One region of the Pantoea trifolii genome, then DNA from elsewhere that is predicted to be linked to it. Evidence: predicted binding sites of a transcription regulator. Region 1 holds the regulator's gene; each other region holds the start of a gene.
What was found. Region 1 encodes sigma-54, which starts transcription at its own class of promoters, with help from an activator protein. Its sites were predicted from a motif close to GTTGGCACANNTTTCGCTNT; they were not measured.

Region 1 (5,560 bases):
CGGTCCGGTGAGCGCGGAAGTCATGGCGCGTGCTGCGAAGATTCGCCTGCTGATTTGTGACGTTGATGGCGTGATGTCGGATGGCGTGATTTACATGGGTAACAGCGGTGAAGAGTTGAAAGCTTTTAACGTGCGCGATGGTTATGGCGTGCGTTGCCTGCTGACCTCCGGCGTTGAAGTGGCTATTATTACCGGCCGCAAAGCAAAACTGCTGGAAGATCGCTGTAAGACGCTCGGCATTACGCATCTTTACCAGGGACAATCGGATAAGCTTTTGGCCTGGCGGGAACTCCTGGATAAACTGTCATTGACCGCAGAGCAGGTCGCCTACATTGGCGATGACCTGATCGACTGGCCGGTGATGGCGCAGGCGGGTTTGAGCGTGGCCGTTGCCGATGCCCACCCGATTTTACTGCCGCGCGCGCATTATGTGACCCGCATTGCCGGTGGGCGCGGCGCGGTACGTGAGTTGTGCGATCTGATCTTGATGGCGCAGAACAAATTTGAGGATGCCAAAGGGCAATCAATATGAGTAAGAGCAGGCGTTGGATGACGCTGATCCTGGCCTTGATCGCCTTAGTGCTGATCGGCTGGAATCTCACCAACCAGGATGACGACCGAACGCCGGTAGCAACCAACGATCAAGCGCCAACCTACACCAGCGAGAAATCGAACACGGTGGTGTATAACCCAACAGGCGCGCTGGGCTATAAGCTGGTCTCCGATAAAGTCACCTACTTTGCTGCCGATGAGATAAGTTGGTTCGATAATCCGGTGATGACCACCTATGACGTAAACAAAGTCGCGACATGGTCGGTGCGCGCCGATAAGGCAAAGCTGACTAAAGATCGTATGCTTTATCTTTATGGCAACGTTGTCGTCAATACCTTGACCCAGGATTCACAGCTTGAGCGCATCCTTACCGATAACGCTCAGGTTAATTTGGTCACCCAGGATGTGACATCTGACGATCAAGTCACCCTTTTTGGCCGCAGTTTTAATTCCACTGGCATGAAAATGCGCGGCAATTTACGGACGAAACACGCAGAGCTGCTTGAAAAGGTCAAAACTTCCTATGAAATTCAAAATGAACAAAAATAGCCTTAAGTTATTGCTGGTGGGTACGCTGCTGGCAACGAGCCTGCCTGCGCTGGCATTAACTGGCGACTCAGACAAGCCGGTGAATATTGACTCCGTCAACCAGGCGCTGGACCTGCAGGGCAACGTCGCGACCTTTACCGGCAACGTGATTGTGACCCAGGGTTCCATCAAGATTACCGCCGATAAAGTGGTCGTCACCCGTCCGGGCGGCGATAGCAAGAAAACCATCGTTGATGCTTACGGCACGCCAGCCACCTTCTATCAGATGCAGGATAACGGCAAGCCGGTGCAAGGCCACGCCAGTAAACTGCACTATGAACTGGCGAACGATTTTGTTGAACTGACCGGTAATGCCTTCATTCAGCAGCAGGACAGCAACATCAAAGGCGACCGCATCACTTACCTGGTGAAAGAGCAGAAGATGCAGGCGTTCAGCCAGGGTGACAGCAAGCGCGTGACCACCGTTCTGGTTCCGTCGCAGCTGCAGGACAAAAACGGTTCGTCCGCGAGCCCTAAAAAGAGTAACTGATTGCTATGGCAACACTAATCGCTGAGAACCTGGCGAAAGCCTACAAAGGCCGCCGCGTGGTGGAAGATGTTAGCCTGCAGGTAAAATCCGGCGAGATTGTCGGCCTGCTGGGCCCAAACGGTGCCGGTAAAACCACCACCTTTTACATGGTGGTCGGAATTGTGCCGCGCGATGCGGGCCGCATCATAATTGATGATGAAGACATCAGCATCCTGCCGCTGCATGCGCGCGCCCGTCGCGGTATCGGCTATCTGCCGCAGGAAGCCTCGATCTTCCGCCGCCTGAGCGTGTACGACAACCTGATGGCGGTGCTGCAGATCCGTGATGATCTGACAGAAGAGCAGCGTCAGGATCGTGCCAACGAGCTGATGGAAGAGTTCCATATAGGCCATCTGCGCGACAGCATGGGCCAGGCGCTGTCGGGTGGTGAACGCCGTCGTGTGGAAATTGCCCGCGCGCTGGCGGCTAATCCGAAATTCATCCTGCTGGATGAGCCTTTTGCCGGTGTTGACCCGATTTCGGTTATCGACATCAAAAAAATCATCGAGCATCTGCGTGACAGCGGCCTTGGCGTACTGATTACCGACCACAACGTGCGTGAAACCCTCGCGGTGTGTGAACGCGCGTATATCGTTAGCCAGGGTCATTTAATTGCCCATGGCACGCCTGATGAAATTCTTGTAGATGAGCAGGTTAAGCGTGTTTATTTGGGCGAAGAGTTCAGACTCTGATAAGGTGTCGTAACACCCTACGTTTGCTTAGGAAATTCTAACCGAATTATGAAGCAAGGTTTGCAACTCAGGCTCAGCCAACAGCTGGCGATGACTCCACAGTTGCAGCAAGCCATTCGCTTGCTGCAACTCTCTACGCTTGAACTCCAGCAAGAACTCCAACTGGCGCTGGAAAGCAATCCGCTGCTTGAACAAACCGATCTGCACGAAGAAATCGACGCGCGAGAATTTCAGGAACAAGAGAGTGATTCATTAGACACACGTGAAGCACTTGAACAGAAAGACATGCCTGAAGATCTCCCGCTCGACGCCACCTGGGACGAAATCTACACGGCGGGCACGCCGTCAGGCACCGGCACCGATTACCAGGATGACGAACTGCCAATCTATCAGGGCGAAACCACGCAATCGCTGCAGGATTATCTTATGTGGCAAGTGGAGTTAACGCCGTTCACTGATACCGATCGCGCCATCGCCACATCCATTGTTGATGCCATTGACGACACCGGCTATCTCACCGTCAACTTACAAGATATTTATGACAGTATTGGCGATGAAGAGCTGACGCTGGAAGAAGTTGAAGCCGTGCTCAAGCGCGTGCAGCGTTTTGATCCAGTCGGCGTTGGTGCCCGTGATTTGCGTGATTGCCTGTTAGTCCAGCTGTCGCAATATGATGCCGCCACGCCCATGCTGGCGGAAGCGCGCCTGATTGTGAGCGAACATCTTGATCTGCTGGCCAACCATGATTTCCGCAGCCTGATACGCGTAACCCGTCTGAAGGAAGAGGTGCTGAAGGAGGCGATGTTGCTGATTCAGTCACTGGATCCGCGCCCTGGCCAGTCAATCAATACCAGCGAACCGGAATATGTCATTCCCGATGTGCTGGTGCGTAAAATCAGCAAGCGCTGGACAGTTGAACTCAATTCCGACAGCATGCCGCGCCTGAAAATCAATCAGCAGTATGCTGCGATGGGCGGAGCTGGCCGTAATGAAAGCGATAATCAGTATATTCGTAGCAACTTACAGGAAGCCAAGTGGCTGATTAAGAGCCTGGAGAGCCGTAACGACACGCTGCTGAAAGTGACACGCTGTATCGTTGAACAGCAGCAGGCATTTTTTGAGCAGGGTGAGGAGTACATGCGTCCGATGGTGCTGGCGGATATCGCTCAGGCTGTTGATATGCACGAATCCACTATTTCCCGCGTGACCACGCAAAAGTATTTACACAGCCCGCGTGGCATCTTTGAACTGAAGTATTTTTTCTCCAGTCACGTCAACACCGAGGGCGGCGGCGAAGCCTCGTCTACGGCGATTCGTGCATTAGTGAAAAAATTGATCTCGGCGGAAAACCCCGCAAAACCCTTGAGCGACAGCAAACTGACCTCCATGTTATCCGAACAGGGCATCATGGTAGCGCGACGTACGGTTGCTAAATATCGCGAGTCTTTATCTATACCGCCATCAAACCAGCGTAAACAGCTGGTTTGACCGAACGAAGAAGGAAGACCTATGCAGCTAAACCTTACCGGACTTAATGTTGAGATTACCGAACCTCTGCGTGAATTTGTAAATACCAAATTTGCCAAACTGGAACACTATTTTGATCGTATCAATCAGGTTTATATTGTTCTGAAGGTTGAGAAGGTGACGCAGATTGCGGATGCAACACTGCACGTCAACGGCGGGGAGCTGCACGCCACATCGGAAGCGGAAGACATGTACGCGGCCATCGACGGGTTAATCGACAAGCTTTCCCGTCAGCTGACCAAACACAAAGACAAACTGAAAAAACACTAACCTTCACGCTTGCAGAGTGCTGACTGATTCGGCACTTAGAGCTTAATGGGGCGGATATTACCGCCCCGTTTTGTCATCTGCGCAAGCGCCAGCGGGCGAACGGCAATGAAATCAATCGCCTGAACCTCGCGGCTATGTGAACTCGCAAGTGAAACGATGATGAACAACGATCTAACACTGGAATTGAGCTCGGTCCTTTCACTGGACTGTACCCGTAGCGGCGTACACTGCCAGAGTAAAAAACGCGCGCTGGAAATTATCAGCGAGCTGGCAGCGAAGCAGCTCAATCTGCCGCACCAGACGCTTTTCGAAGCCATCCTGACCCGCGAACGTATGGGCAGTACCGGTATTGGCAACGGCATTGCCATTCCACATGGCAAGCTGGAGGAGGACACATTACGCGCTGTCGGCGTGTTTATCAGCCTCGATCAGCCTATCGCTTTTGATGCGGTAGACAATCAGCCGGTTGACCTGCTGTTTGCCCTGCTGGTACCTGCAGACCAGTGTAAAACCCACTTGCACACGCTTTCGCTGGTTGCCAAACGTCTGGCGGATAAAACCGTCTGTCGTCGTTTGCGTGCGGCACAGAGCGACGAAGAGCTCTACGCCATTATCACAGAAGCTCAGGAAGCACACTCTTAAGCGAGAAACACTTTTACCGGCCTGTTCGCCGGTTTAAAACGGGAGAAATGTGATGGTGCTGATGATCGTTAGCGGTCGGTCAGGCTCAGGAAAATCAGTCGCGCTGCGTGCCCTTGAAGATATGGGCTTTTACTGTGTCGACAACTTGCCGGTGGTTTTGCTGCCGGAGCTGGCGAATACCTTAACCGAACGCAATATCTCTGCGGCGGTCAGCATTGACGTGCGCAACATGCCGGAATCACCGGAAGTCTTTGAAGCCGCGCTCAACAATCTGCCTGATACCTTCTCGCCGCAACTGCTGTTTCTCGATACCGATCGCAACACGCTGATTCGCCGCTACAGCGATACGCGTCGTCTGCATCCGCTCTCCAGCAAAAATCTGTCGCTGGAGAGTGCTATCGATGAAGAGAATGATCTGCTGGAGCCGCTGCGCTCACGCGCCGATCTGATTATCGATACCTCCGAGATGTCGGTTCATGAATTGGCGGAGATGCTGCGCACGCGCCTGCTGGGCAAGCGCGAGCGTGAACTCACCATGGTGTTTGAGTCATTCGGCTTCAAACACGGCATTCCAATCGACGCCGATTATGTCTTCGATGTGCGCTTCCTGCCGAACCCGCATTGGGATCCCAAACTGCGTCCGATGACCGGCCTGGATCGTCCGGTTGCCGCCTTCCTCGATCGCCACACCGAAGTACATAACTTTATCTATCAAACGCGCAGCTACCTGGAACTGTGGCTGCCGATGCTGGAAACCAAC
Region 2 (5,560 bases), 3.6 Mb from region 1:
GCCCACTGCGCCAGCAGCGTGGCCCAGCTGTCCGGTAACGACTGCACCGGATTGTCTGGCGTGCTCGATTCAAACAGTTCAGGCGGCAGATCCTGAATCAATACTTCCTGGCCAGCTGCCATCACCGTCAACCAGCGACAGGTATTTTCCAACTGGCGCACGTTACCGGACCAATGCAGACGCGTCAGCGCGGTTTCGGTTTCCGGATGCAGAATCTTCGCTTCCACGCCTAACTCACGTGCAGCGACCTGCAGGAAGTAACGCGCCAGGCGCGGAATATCCTCGCGGCGTTCACGCAGCGGCGGCAGATGAACGCGAATCACGTTAAGACGATGGAACAAGTCTTCACGGAATTTGCCTTCCTGCACGCGCAGCTCAAGATTCTGGTGCGTTGCCGCGATAATACGCACATCCACTTTCACCGGCGCATAGCCGCCAACGCGATAAAACTGGCCATCGGCCAAAACGCGTAATAAGCGGGTTTGCACATCAAGCGGCATGTCACCAATTTCATCGAGGAACAGCGTGCCGCCATCGGCCTGCTCAAAACGTCCCTGACGAATCTGATTCGCACCGGTAAATGCGCCTTTCTCGTGACCAAACAGCTCTGATTCAATCAAATCTTTGGGTATCGCCGCCATGTTCAGCGCGATAAAAGGGGACTTCGCACGCGGACTATGACGATGCAGCGCATGTGCCACCAACTCTTTACCGGTACCGGATTCACCGTTGATCAGCACGCTAATTGAGGAGCGTGAAAGACGACCAATGATGCGGAATACATCCTGCATGGCCGGCGCTTCGCCGATAATGTCGGTGGTTGGGCCGCTGACGGGCTGATTACGCGGCTGCTGCTGTTCCTGATAATGGCTAATCGCTCGCTCAACCAGCGCCACCGCTTCATCAATATCAAACGGCTTTGGCAGGTAATCAAACGCACCTTGCTGATAAGCGCTGACGGCGGCATCCAGATCGGAGTGCGCGGTCATAATGATCACCGGCAGCATCGGATGACGCTGCTTAATCTGTTTCAGCAGCGTAAGTCCATCCATGCCAGGCATACGAATGTCTGACAATAATACGTCTGGGGTTTTGCTTGCGAGCGCGTCCAATACCTCGTTAGCGCTGTCAAAGGTTGCACAGCTCAAACCGGCTCCAGTGAGTGCCCTTTCAAGCACCCAGCGGATGGAGCTATCGTCATCGACGATCCAGACTATCCCTCGTTGCATAGAAACCTCACTGGCGAATAGGCAGGTAAACCGAGAATTCGGTGTGTCCTGGCCAACTGTTAAATTCTATTTTCCCTGAATGCTGATCGATCAGGCTACGGGCGATGGACAGACCTAAACCGGTGCCGCCTTCACGTCCGCTTACCATCGGATAGAACAGGGTGTCTTGTAGCTGGGCCGGAATCCCTGGGCCATCATCTTCAATATCAATACGAGCAACTAAACGATAACGCGTGCCGTGCAGCGTGAGCTGGAAGGCCGTACGCGTGCGAATCACAATGGTGCCGCCTTCATCGCCCAAGGCTTGCAGGGCATTGCGCACCACATTCAACAGCACTTGTTCAATCTGGTCGGGATCGTGCGGCAGTTCCGGCAGGCTTGGATCGTAATCACGCACCAGCGAGACGTTATCCGGCAACTCCATCGACACCAGATTCACCACGCGCTCGGCGACCTGATGAATGCTTTGCGTTACGTGCAAGCCCGGCTGTTGCGGGCCGAGCAGGCGATCGACCAGATTACGCAGTCGATCGGCTTGCTCAATGATGATGCGCGTATATTCATGCAGGGAAGGATCGGGTAACGCGCGAGTCAGCAACTGCGCGGCACCACGTAATCCTCCCAGCGGGTTTTTGATTTCATGCGCCAGGCCGCGCACTAAATCGCGGGCCGCGACCTGCTGAGCATGCTGAATTTGTTCCTGGCTAAGACGACGTTGATTATCCATCGGCGCCATTTCCAGCAGAATAAAGCCATCCGGTAAGCGCTGTGCCGTGAGCGACATAATGTGCGCGCGGCCATCGACCACCAACGTGACTTCGCTATCGGTAAAGCCCTGGCCAGCTCCGAGACTCTCGCTCATCACCTCAATATTCAGCGAAAAATAGCCGGTTAATTCCGGTAATGGCGTGCCGAACAATTTACGTGAGCTTTGCGCCAGTAATTGCTGAGCCGCCGGATTGGCGTAATGGATAACTAAATCGTTATCGACCAGCAAAATACTGTTGATCAGGGAGTTGAGAATCTGCCCCGCGTCGGGCAGCGTGCCAGTTGCCATACAGCGTTCCTCTGCACTAATTTAGTGCATTATAGCCTTTCAGGACGGAAATCTGTGCTTCGAACCATGAATGCGCGGAGAAAAAAGCCCATCCGGAGATGGGCTAAAGTTTCCACGGCAATATAAAATCTTCGGCGTCTTTTACACCGCCGCTGCGTTGGCTGCACTCGTTCACCCGAGTCACTGAGTTATCTCAGCTCCCCGGGATTCTCTCGATTGCCGCCTTGCGGCGATGCAAAATCCGCGAATCTTTAATGCTGATTAAACGCTGTAGTACAGTTCGAACTCAACTGGGTGCGGAGTCATACGCACGCGGTCAACGTCTGACTTACGCAGTTCGATGTATGCATCGATAGCGTCATCAGTGAACACGCCGCCACGGGTCAGGAACTCGCGATCTTCGTTCAGTGCGTTCAGTGCTTCTTCCAGAGAACCTGCAACTTTTGGAATCTCAGCTTCTTCTTCCGGAGGCAGGTCATACAGGTTTTTGTCCATCGCATCGCCAGGGTGGATCTTGTTGATAACACCATCAAGACCGGCCATCAGCAGCGCGGTGAATGCCAGGTATGGGTTAGCCGCTGGATCCGGGAAGCGAGCTTCGATACGACGTGCTTTCGGGCTAGCAACCACTGGAATACGGATAGAAGCAGAACGGTTACGGGCAGAGTAAGCCAACATAACTGGCGCTTCGTAGCCTGGGACCAGACGCTTGTATGAGTTGGTGGTTGGGTTCGCCAGGGCGTTAATCGCTTTAGCGTGCTTAATGATACCGCCGATGTAGAACAGAGCAGTTTCAGACAGGCCGCCGTACTTGTCGCCAGAGAACAGGTTCACGCCGCCTTTTGACAGGGACATGTGGCAGTGCATACCAGAACCGTTATCACCGAACATTGGCTTAGGCATGAAGGTTGCAGTTTTGCCGTACGCGTGAGCGACGTTGTGCACCACGTATTTGTAGATCTGAATTTCGTCAGCTTTTTTGGTCATGGTGTTGAAGCGGGTTGCCACTTCGTTCTGACCAGCAGTCGCTACTTCGTGGTGATGTGCTTCAACCACCAGACCCATCTGCTCCATGGTCAGACACATGGCAGAACGGATGTCCTGTGCTGAGTCAACCGGTGGCACTGGGAAGTAACCGCCTTTCAGACCTGGACGGTGACCTTTGTTACCGCCTTCGTACTCTTTACCGGTGTTCCATGCTGCTTCGATATCGTCGATAGCAACGTGTGAACCTGAAGTAGAAGAACCGAAACGGATGTCATCGAACAGGAAGAACTCTGGCTCTGGTCCAAACAGCACGGTATCCGCGATGCCTGAAGAACGCAGGAACTCTTCTGCACGCTTAGCAATGGAGCGTGGGTCACGGTCATAGCCCTGCAGTGTGCCTGGCTCAAGGATGTCGCAACGGATGATCAGGGTCGAGTCTTCGAAGAACGGATCCATTACTGCAGTGGTTGCGTCCGGCATCAGCACCATGTCTGATTCGTTAATGCCTTTCCAGCCACCGATGGAGGAGCCATCGAACATTTTGCCTTCTTCGAAGAAGTCAGCGTTAACCTGGTGAGCAGGGATAGTAACGTGCTGTTCTTTACCTTTGGTATCGGTAAAACGCAGGTCAACAAACTTAACTTCATGCTCGTTCATCATCGAGAGAACGTGTTCAGCGGACATACTCAACTCTCCTGGAAATGGTCATTATCGTCATGGTGAGAGAACTTCGTTGCCGGGAATGTGTCATGACTGCTGACCATTCCTAACCAAAGATCTCGGCAAGCTCTATCAACCGTTTTATAACTGTCGTTTTCGCTTAAAATATATAAAGCGAATTCTGTGCCAACTTTATGACAATGGCGAAAATGGCGCTACAATGCGCCCTTTCGTGAGTCGAAGGCTGCACCAGGATGGATTGTATGCATCGTAATGGTGCGCCGCAGGTCAAGTTAAGCACTAATTTGGTGCAAATTGCCATCGCAGTGCAGATTAATGCACCGTAAACGGTGCTAAAAACCAGCGCTACGAGAAACTTTCGGCGAAATCTGTGATCATGTTCAGTCTTCCGCTTAATCCGTGTACAATACCGCGTTATTTCTATAATGCCTGAGGCAAAGCTGTGATCGAAAATTTGCGTAACATCGCCATCATCGCGCACGTTGACCATGGTAAGACCACCCTGGTTGACAAGCTGCTCCAACAGTCCGGTACTTTTGATGCTCGTACCGAAGCGACTGAGCGCGTAATGGACTCCAACGATTTGGAGAAAGAGCGTGGGATTACCATCCTCGCAAAAAACACCGCCATCAAATGGAATGACTACCGTATCAACATCGTTGATACCCCAGGACACGCCGACTTCGGTGGTGAAGTGGAGCGCGTCATGTCCATGGTGGATTCGGTGCTGCTGGTTGTAGATGCGATGGATGGCCCTATGCCGCAAACCCGCTTCGTAACCAAGAAAGCATTTGCTCATGGTTTGAAGCCGATTGTGGTTATCAACAAAGTTGACCGTCCGGGCGCGCGTCCTGATTGGGTTGTTGATCAGGTATTTGACCTGTTCGTTAACCTGGATGCGACTGACGAGCAGCTGGACTTCCCGATCATCTTCGCTTCGGCGTTGAATGGTATCGCGGGTCTGGAACACACCGACATGGCTGACGACATGACCCCGCTGTATCAGGCGATCGTTGACCACGTTTCTCCACCTCAGGTTGAAGTTGAAGCGCCACTGCAGATGCAAATCTCGCAGCTGGACTACAACAACTATCTGGGCGTGATCGGCATCGGCCGCATCAAGCGCGGTACCGTGAAGCCGAATCAGCAAGTCACTATCATTGATAGCGAAGGCAAAACCCGTAACGGTAAAGTCGGTAAAGTGCTGGGCCACCTTGGTCTGGAGCGTATCGAAAGCACCCTGGCGGAAGCGGGCGACATCATCGCGATCACCGGTCTGGGCGAGCTGAACATCTCTGACACCATCTGCGACACGCAGAATGTGGAAGCGTTGCCAGCCCTGAGCGTCGACGAACCAACCGTGACCATGTTCTTCAACGTGAACACCTCACCGTTCTGCGGTAAAGAAGGTAAGTTCGTGACTTCGCGCCAGATTCTGGAGCGTCTGAACAAAGAGCTGGTCCACAACGTGGCACTGCGCGTTGAAGAAACCGAAGATTCGGATGCGTTCCGCGTTTCTGGTCGTGGTGAGCTGCACTTGTCGGTTCTGATCGAGAACATGCGTCGTGAAGGTTTCGAGCTGGCGGTATCCCGTCCGAAAGTAATC
Region 3 (5,560 bases), 560 kb from region 1:
CCTGATTCAGCGCCACTTCGACATCGATCAGGGCGATATTCGCTACCACAATACGCCGCTGCCGCAATTGCGACTCGATAGCTGGCGCAGTCGGTTGGCGGTGGTCAGCCAGACGCCGTTCCTGTTCTCCGACACCATCGCCGCCAATCTGGCGCTGGGTCGCCCGAATGCGACGCAGCAAGAGCTGGAGCGCGTGGCAAGCATGGCCTGCGTCCACGACGATATTCTGCGTCTGCCACAAGGTTATGAGACCGAAGTGGGCGAGCGCGGCGTGATGTTATCGGGCGGACAGAAGCAGCGCATTGCGATTGCACGCGCGCTGCTGCTGAATGCGGAAATCCTGATTCTGGATGATGCGCTGTCGGCGGTTGATGGTCGCACTGAACATGACATCCTGCATAACCTGCGCCAATGGGGCAAAGGGCGCACCTTGATTATCAGCGCGCATCGTCTTTCGGCGCTCACCGAAGCTAGCGAAATTCTGGTGCTGCAGCAGGGCGCCGTGGCGCAGCGTGGCGATCATGACACTTTGGCGGCCAAAGAGGGCTGGTATCGCGATATGTATCGTTATCAGCAGCTGGAAGCCGCGCTGGATGACGATGAAGTGGCAGAAGGAGCAAGCCGTGGCTAAATCACAACGTTTATGGCCGACGCTGAAACGTCTACTGGCGTATGGCAAACCGTGGCGTAAATCGCTGTGGCTGGCGGTCGGCATGCTGTGGATTGCTGCGGCGGCCGAAGTGACCGGGCCGGTGTTGGTGAGCTACTTCATCGATAATCTGGTGGCGAAACATCAGATGCCGTGGGGCATCGTCGCCAGCCTGCTGGTGGGCTTTATCCTGCTGCAATTGCTGGCTGCAGGTTTGCACTATTTTCAGGCATTGCTGTTTAACCGCGCGGCGATTGGCGTGGTGCAGCAATTGCGCGTAGACGTGATGAACGCGGCGTTGCGCCAGCCGCTTAGCGCCTTCGATACGCAGCCGGTCGGACAAATTATCTCGCGCGTTACCAATGACACCGAGGTGATCAAAGATCTCTACGTTACCGTGGTAGCAACGGTGTTGCGCGCCGCCGCGTTGATTGGTGCGATGCTGGTGGCGATGTTCTCCCTCGACTGGCGCATGGCGCTGGTGGCGATCGTAATTTTCCCGCTGGTGCTGACGGTGATGCTGATTTATCAGCGCTTCAGTACGCCGATTGCGCGTCGCGTGCGCAGCTATCTGGCGGACATCAACAACGGCTTTAATGAAGTGATCAACGGCATGAGCGTGATCCAGCAGTTCCGCCAGCAGGCGCGCTTTGGTGAGCGCATGGGCGAAGCCAGCCGTTCGCACTATCTGGCGCGGATGGAAACGCTGCGGCTGGATGGTTTTTTATTGCGCCCGTTGCTGAGTCTGTTTTCGGCCATGATTTTGTGCGGTTTGCTGATGCTGTTTAGCTTCGCCACGCCGGGCGTGTTTGAAGTTGGCGTGCTCTACGCCTTTATTACCTATCTTGGCCGCCTCAATGAACCGCTGATTGAACTCACCACGCAGCAGTCGATGCTGCAACAAGCGGTGGTGTCTGGCGAGCGCATCTTCGAACTGATGGATGCAGAGCAGCAAGGTTACGGCAGCGATATTCAGCCGCTGGCCTCGGGCAGCATTTCGCTGCGCGATGTGAGCTTTGCCTATCGCGATAATCGCGATGTGCTCAGCAACATCAATCTTGAAGTGCCCGCGCGTCATTTTGTTGCGCTGGTGGGGCATACCGGCAGCGGGAAAAGTACGCTGGCGAATTTGCTGATGGGCTATTACCCGGTGACGCGCGGCAGCATTGAGCTGGATGGTCGCCCGCTGCCCCAGCTGTCGCACGCCGCCTTACGTCAAAGCGTTGCGATGGTGCAACAGGATCCGGTGGTGCTGGCGGATTCGCTACTGGCCAACGTGCGCTTAGGGCGCGATATCCCGGAAGAGCAAGTGTGGCAGGCGCTGGAGACGGTACAGTTGGCACCGCTGGCGCGCAGCATGGCGGACGGCATCCATACGCGTTTAGGCGAGCAGGGCAATAATCTGTCGGTTGGGCAGAAACAGCTACTGGCGCTGGCGCGCGTGTTGGTGTCATTGCCGCAGATCCTGATCCTCGACGAAGCCACGGCCAATATCGATTCCGGTACGGAACAGGCGATTCAGCACGCGTTACGTGCACTACGCCAGCACAGCACGCTGGTGGTGATCGCGCATCGCCTTTCCACCATCACCGAAGCCGATCAGATTTTAGTGCTGCATCGCGGTCAGGTGGTGGAGCGCGGTACGCATGCTGAGCTGCTGGCCGAGCAGGGCCGCTACTGGCAGATGTATCAGCTGCAGCAGGCCGGCGATGAACTCGCGGCGGGCATCCCCGTACAAGCTGAAGGGTGAATTGCACCTTTTTTGCACAGTTTTATCGGAATGTTCTGTATTGATGCACTTCTTTGAGGCTTGAAGCACCAAAGAAGTGCAATATTGCAACACCTTTCCTACACCTCCTCCCCAATCTGCGCTCTGCTTCACATAACGAAGCGTGATGCAGCGCGCCTATGCTACTGACATTCCCCTTTTTTTACTTATGGCACAGCCTTTGCTTATATCCCTACGTGTCCGCGAAGACTCACTCAATTTCTTATCCGGAGGGGAACGTATGAAGCTGGTTACCGTGGTAATCAAACCATTTAAGCTGGAGGACGTGCGTGAAGCCTTATCCTCTATTGGCATTCAGGGACTGACAGTTACCGAGGTTAAAGGTTTCGGTCGCCAGAAAGGTCACGCAGAGCTTTATCGCGGTGCCGAGTACAGCGTTAACTTCCTGCCTAAAGTAAAAATTGATATCGCTATTGCGGACGACCAACTTGATGAAGTGGTCGATGTCATCAGCAAAGCCGCGTATACCGGCAAAATTGGCGACGGCAAGATTTTCGTCGCAGAACTGCAGCGCGTCATTCGTATTCGTACCGGCGAGACCGACGAAGCAGCACTGTAACTGGGGCTCTGAATTGTGATGGGATGGAAAGAAATGAATAAACTGATAACGAAGTTGGGCCTCACCAGCCTTGCGCTGTTACCTTCTCTGGCGATGGCGGCAGCGCCTGCCGTCGCGGATAAAGCCGATAACGCCTTTATGATGATCTGTACCGCGCTGGTACTGTTTATGTCGATTCCAGGCATTGCGCTGTTCTACGGCGGTTTGATCCGCGGTAAGAACGTGCTGTCGATGTTGACGCAGGTGGCAGTGACCTTCTCGCTGGTGTGCGTGCTGTGGGTGATTTACGGCTACTCGCTGGCCTTCAGTGAAGGCAACTCCTTCTTCGGTAGCTTCCAGTGGGCGATGCTGAAAAATATTGAGCTGAAAGCGGTGATGGGCAGCTTCTATCAGTACATTCACGTCGCGTTCCAGGCTTCCTTCGCCTGTATCACCGTCGGTCTGATTGTCGGTGCGCTGGCTGAACGTATTCGCTTCTCCGCAGTACTGATTTTCGTGGTGGTTTGGCTGACGCTGGCTTATCTGCCAATCGCACATATGGTGTGGGCAGGTGGCTTGCTGGCGCAAGATGGCGCGCTCGACTTCGCGGGCGGCACCGTGGTTCACATCAACGCCGCCGTTGCTGGCCTGGTGGGTGCTTACCTGGTGGGCAAACGTGCTGGTTTCGGCAAAGAAGCCTTCAAACCACACAACCTGCCGATGGTGTTCCTTGGTACCGCGATTCTGTATGTGGGCTGGTTCGGCTTCAACGCCGGTTCTGCTTCCTCAGCTAACGAAATCGCTGCGCTGGCGTTCCTGAATACCGTAGTGGCTACGGCGGGTGCAGTCCTGTCGTGGGTGTTCGGCGAGTGGGCGGTACGTGGTAAACCTTCTCTGCTCGGTGCGTGTTCAGGCTTCATCGCTGGTCTGGTCGCGATTACCCCAGCTTGTGGTTATGTCGGTGTCGGCGGCGCGCTGATTATCGGTCTGGCGGGTGGTTTAGCCGGTCTGTGGGGCGTAACGACCCTGAAGAAATGGCTGCGTGTTGATGACCCATGTGATGTGTTCGGAGTGCACGGCGTGTGTGGCATCCTCGGTTGTATCCTGACCGGCGTGTTCGCCTCCTCTTCACTGGGCGGCGTAGGCTACGCAGAAGGCGTGACCATGGGCCATCAGGTTTGGATTCAGCTGTTCAGCGTGGGCGTAACCATCGTCTGGACTGCGGTTGTGGCCTTCATCGGCTTCAAACTGGCGGATATGATTGTTGGCCTGCGTGTTCCGGAAGATCAGGAACGTGAAGGTCTGGATGTGAACAGCCACGGCGAGAACGCTTACAACCAGTAACAGCCGGGCTGAAGAAGAGCAGTGCGCTAAAATTATAAAAAGCAGAAGGGGCGATAATATCGCCCCTTTTTTTATGCGTCGCGTTGGCGCATCACGCCTTCCTGTACCGTAGTCGCCACCAGTCGGCCATCCTGGGCATAAAACTCGCCACGCACAAAACCGCGCGCGCCCGAGGCGGAGGTGCTCACCACGCTGTACAGCAGCCATTCAGACAAGTCGAACGGGCGATGGAACCACATTGAGTGATCGATGGTGGCAACCTGCATATCGGCTTCGAGGAAGCCTTTACCGTGCGGCTGCAGCGCCACCGGCAGAAAGTTGAGATCCGAGGCATATCCCAAAAGGTATTGATGGATACGGCGATCGGTAGGTAACTCGCCGTTTGCACGAATCCACACCTGACGCAGCGGCTCATCGACATGGCCTTTTAGCGGGTTATGAATCTGTACCGGACGAATATCCAGCGGCCGCTCGGCGAGGAATTTTTCTTTCAGTTTGAGTGGCAGATGAGCGGCCAGCTTTTTTGCCAAATCCTGTTCCGATGGCAGATTATCTGGGCCCGGCACCTGCGGCATGCTGTTCTGGTGCTCGAAGCCGCTTTCAGGTGCCTGGAACGAGGCGGTCATGTAGAAGATCGGTTGGCCATTCTGTACCGCGCTGACGCGGCGTGCGCTGAAGCTTTTGCCGTCACGCAGCGTTTCGACATCGTAAATAATGGCTTTTTGGCTATCGCCTGGACGCAGAAAGTAGCTGTGGAAAGAGTGAATGATGCGCTCTTCCGGCACCGTTTGTTTCGCCGCATACAGCGCCTGGCCAACCACCTGACCACCAAACACCTGGCGCAGACCAAGATCTTCGCTCTGACCACGAAACAGGCCTTCTTCCAGTTTTTCCAGATTTAACAAATTAAGCAGGTTGTGCAGTGCCTGACTCATAGCGGATTCCTCAGCGTGACTAATCGCGTCAGTGTGAAAGATCCGACCAGTTTCCGTCAATGATTTTGCCGCTATTTCAGCGGGCTGGCGGAGGGTTTAGGCGCAATGCCGATATTTGTGCCAGAATTAAGGTCATTCGGCGGCTGAAAAGCTAAGCAATGAATTTACCGCCGACAATCATAGTGTTCATAAGGAGACGACATCGATGAAACTCTGGCAAGTTATTAGCGGTATGACCCTGGCTGCGGCGATTACCGGTTGTGCGGACCACAGTAAGCCGGTAGCCACACCTACACTCGGCTCAG

Region 2: the regulator sigma-54 is predicted to act here: its motif matches at 4,105-4,124, upstream of glnA (glutamate--ammonia ligase).
Region 3: the regulator sigma-54 is predicted to act here: its motif matches at 2,586-2,605, upstream of glnK (P-II family nitrogen regulator).

The regions. Positions count from the first base shown of each region.
Region 1 covers NZ_JANIET010000001.1:543,670-549,229, reverse strand. Annotated here, with positions in the region: gene kdsC (3-deoxy-manno-octulosonate-8-phosphatase KdsC) at 1-532, shown strand, start outside; gene lptC (LPS export ABC transporter periplasmic protein LptC) at 529-1,101, shown strand; gene lptA (lipopolysaccharide ABC transporter substrate-binding protein LptA) at 1,076-1,630, shown strand; gene lptB (LPS export ABC transporter ATP-binding protein) at 1,636-2,361, shown strand; gene rpoN (RNA polymerase factor sigma-54) at 2,410-3,849, shown strand; gene hpf (ribosome hibernation promoting factor) at 3,871-4,158, shown strand; gene ptsN (PTS IIA-like nitrogen regulatory protein PtsN) at 4,318-4,800, shown strand; gene rapZ (RNase adapter RapZ) at 4,853-5,560, shown strand, end outside.
Region 2 covers NZ_JANIET010000001.1:4,125,811-4,131,370, reverse strand. Annotated here, with positions in the region: gene glnG (nitrogen regulation protein NR(I)) at 1-1,229, opposite strand, end outside; gene glnL (nitrogen regulation protein NR(II)) at 1,237-2,286, opposite strand; gene glnA (glutamate--ammonia ligase) at 2,548-3,957, opposite strand; gene typA (ribosome-dependent GTPase TypA) at 4,397-5,560, shown strand, end outside.
Region 3 covers NZ_JANIET010000001.1:1,101,046-1,106,605, forward strand. Annotated here, with positions in the region: gene NQH49_RS04990 (SmdA family multidrug ABC transporter permease/ATP-binding protein) at 1-631, shown strand, start outside; gene NQH49_RS04995 (SmdB family multidrug efflux ABC transporter permease/ATP-binding protein) at 624-2,399, shown strand; gene glnK (P-II family nitrogen regulator) at 2,659-2,997, shown strand; gene amtB (ammonium transporter AmtB) at 3,031-4,320, shown strand; gene tesB (acyl-CoA thioesterase II) at 4,392-5,255, opposite strand; gene NQH49_RS05015 (YbaY family lipoprotein) at 5,461-5,560, shown strand, end outside.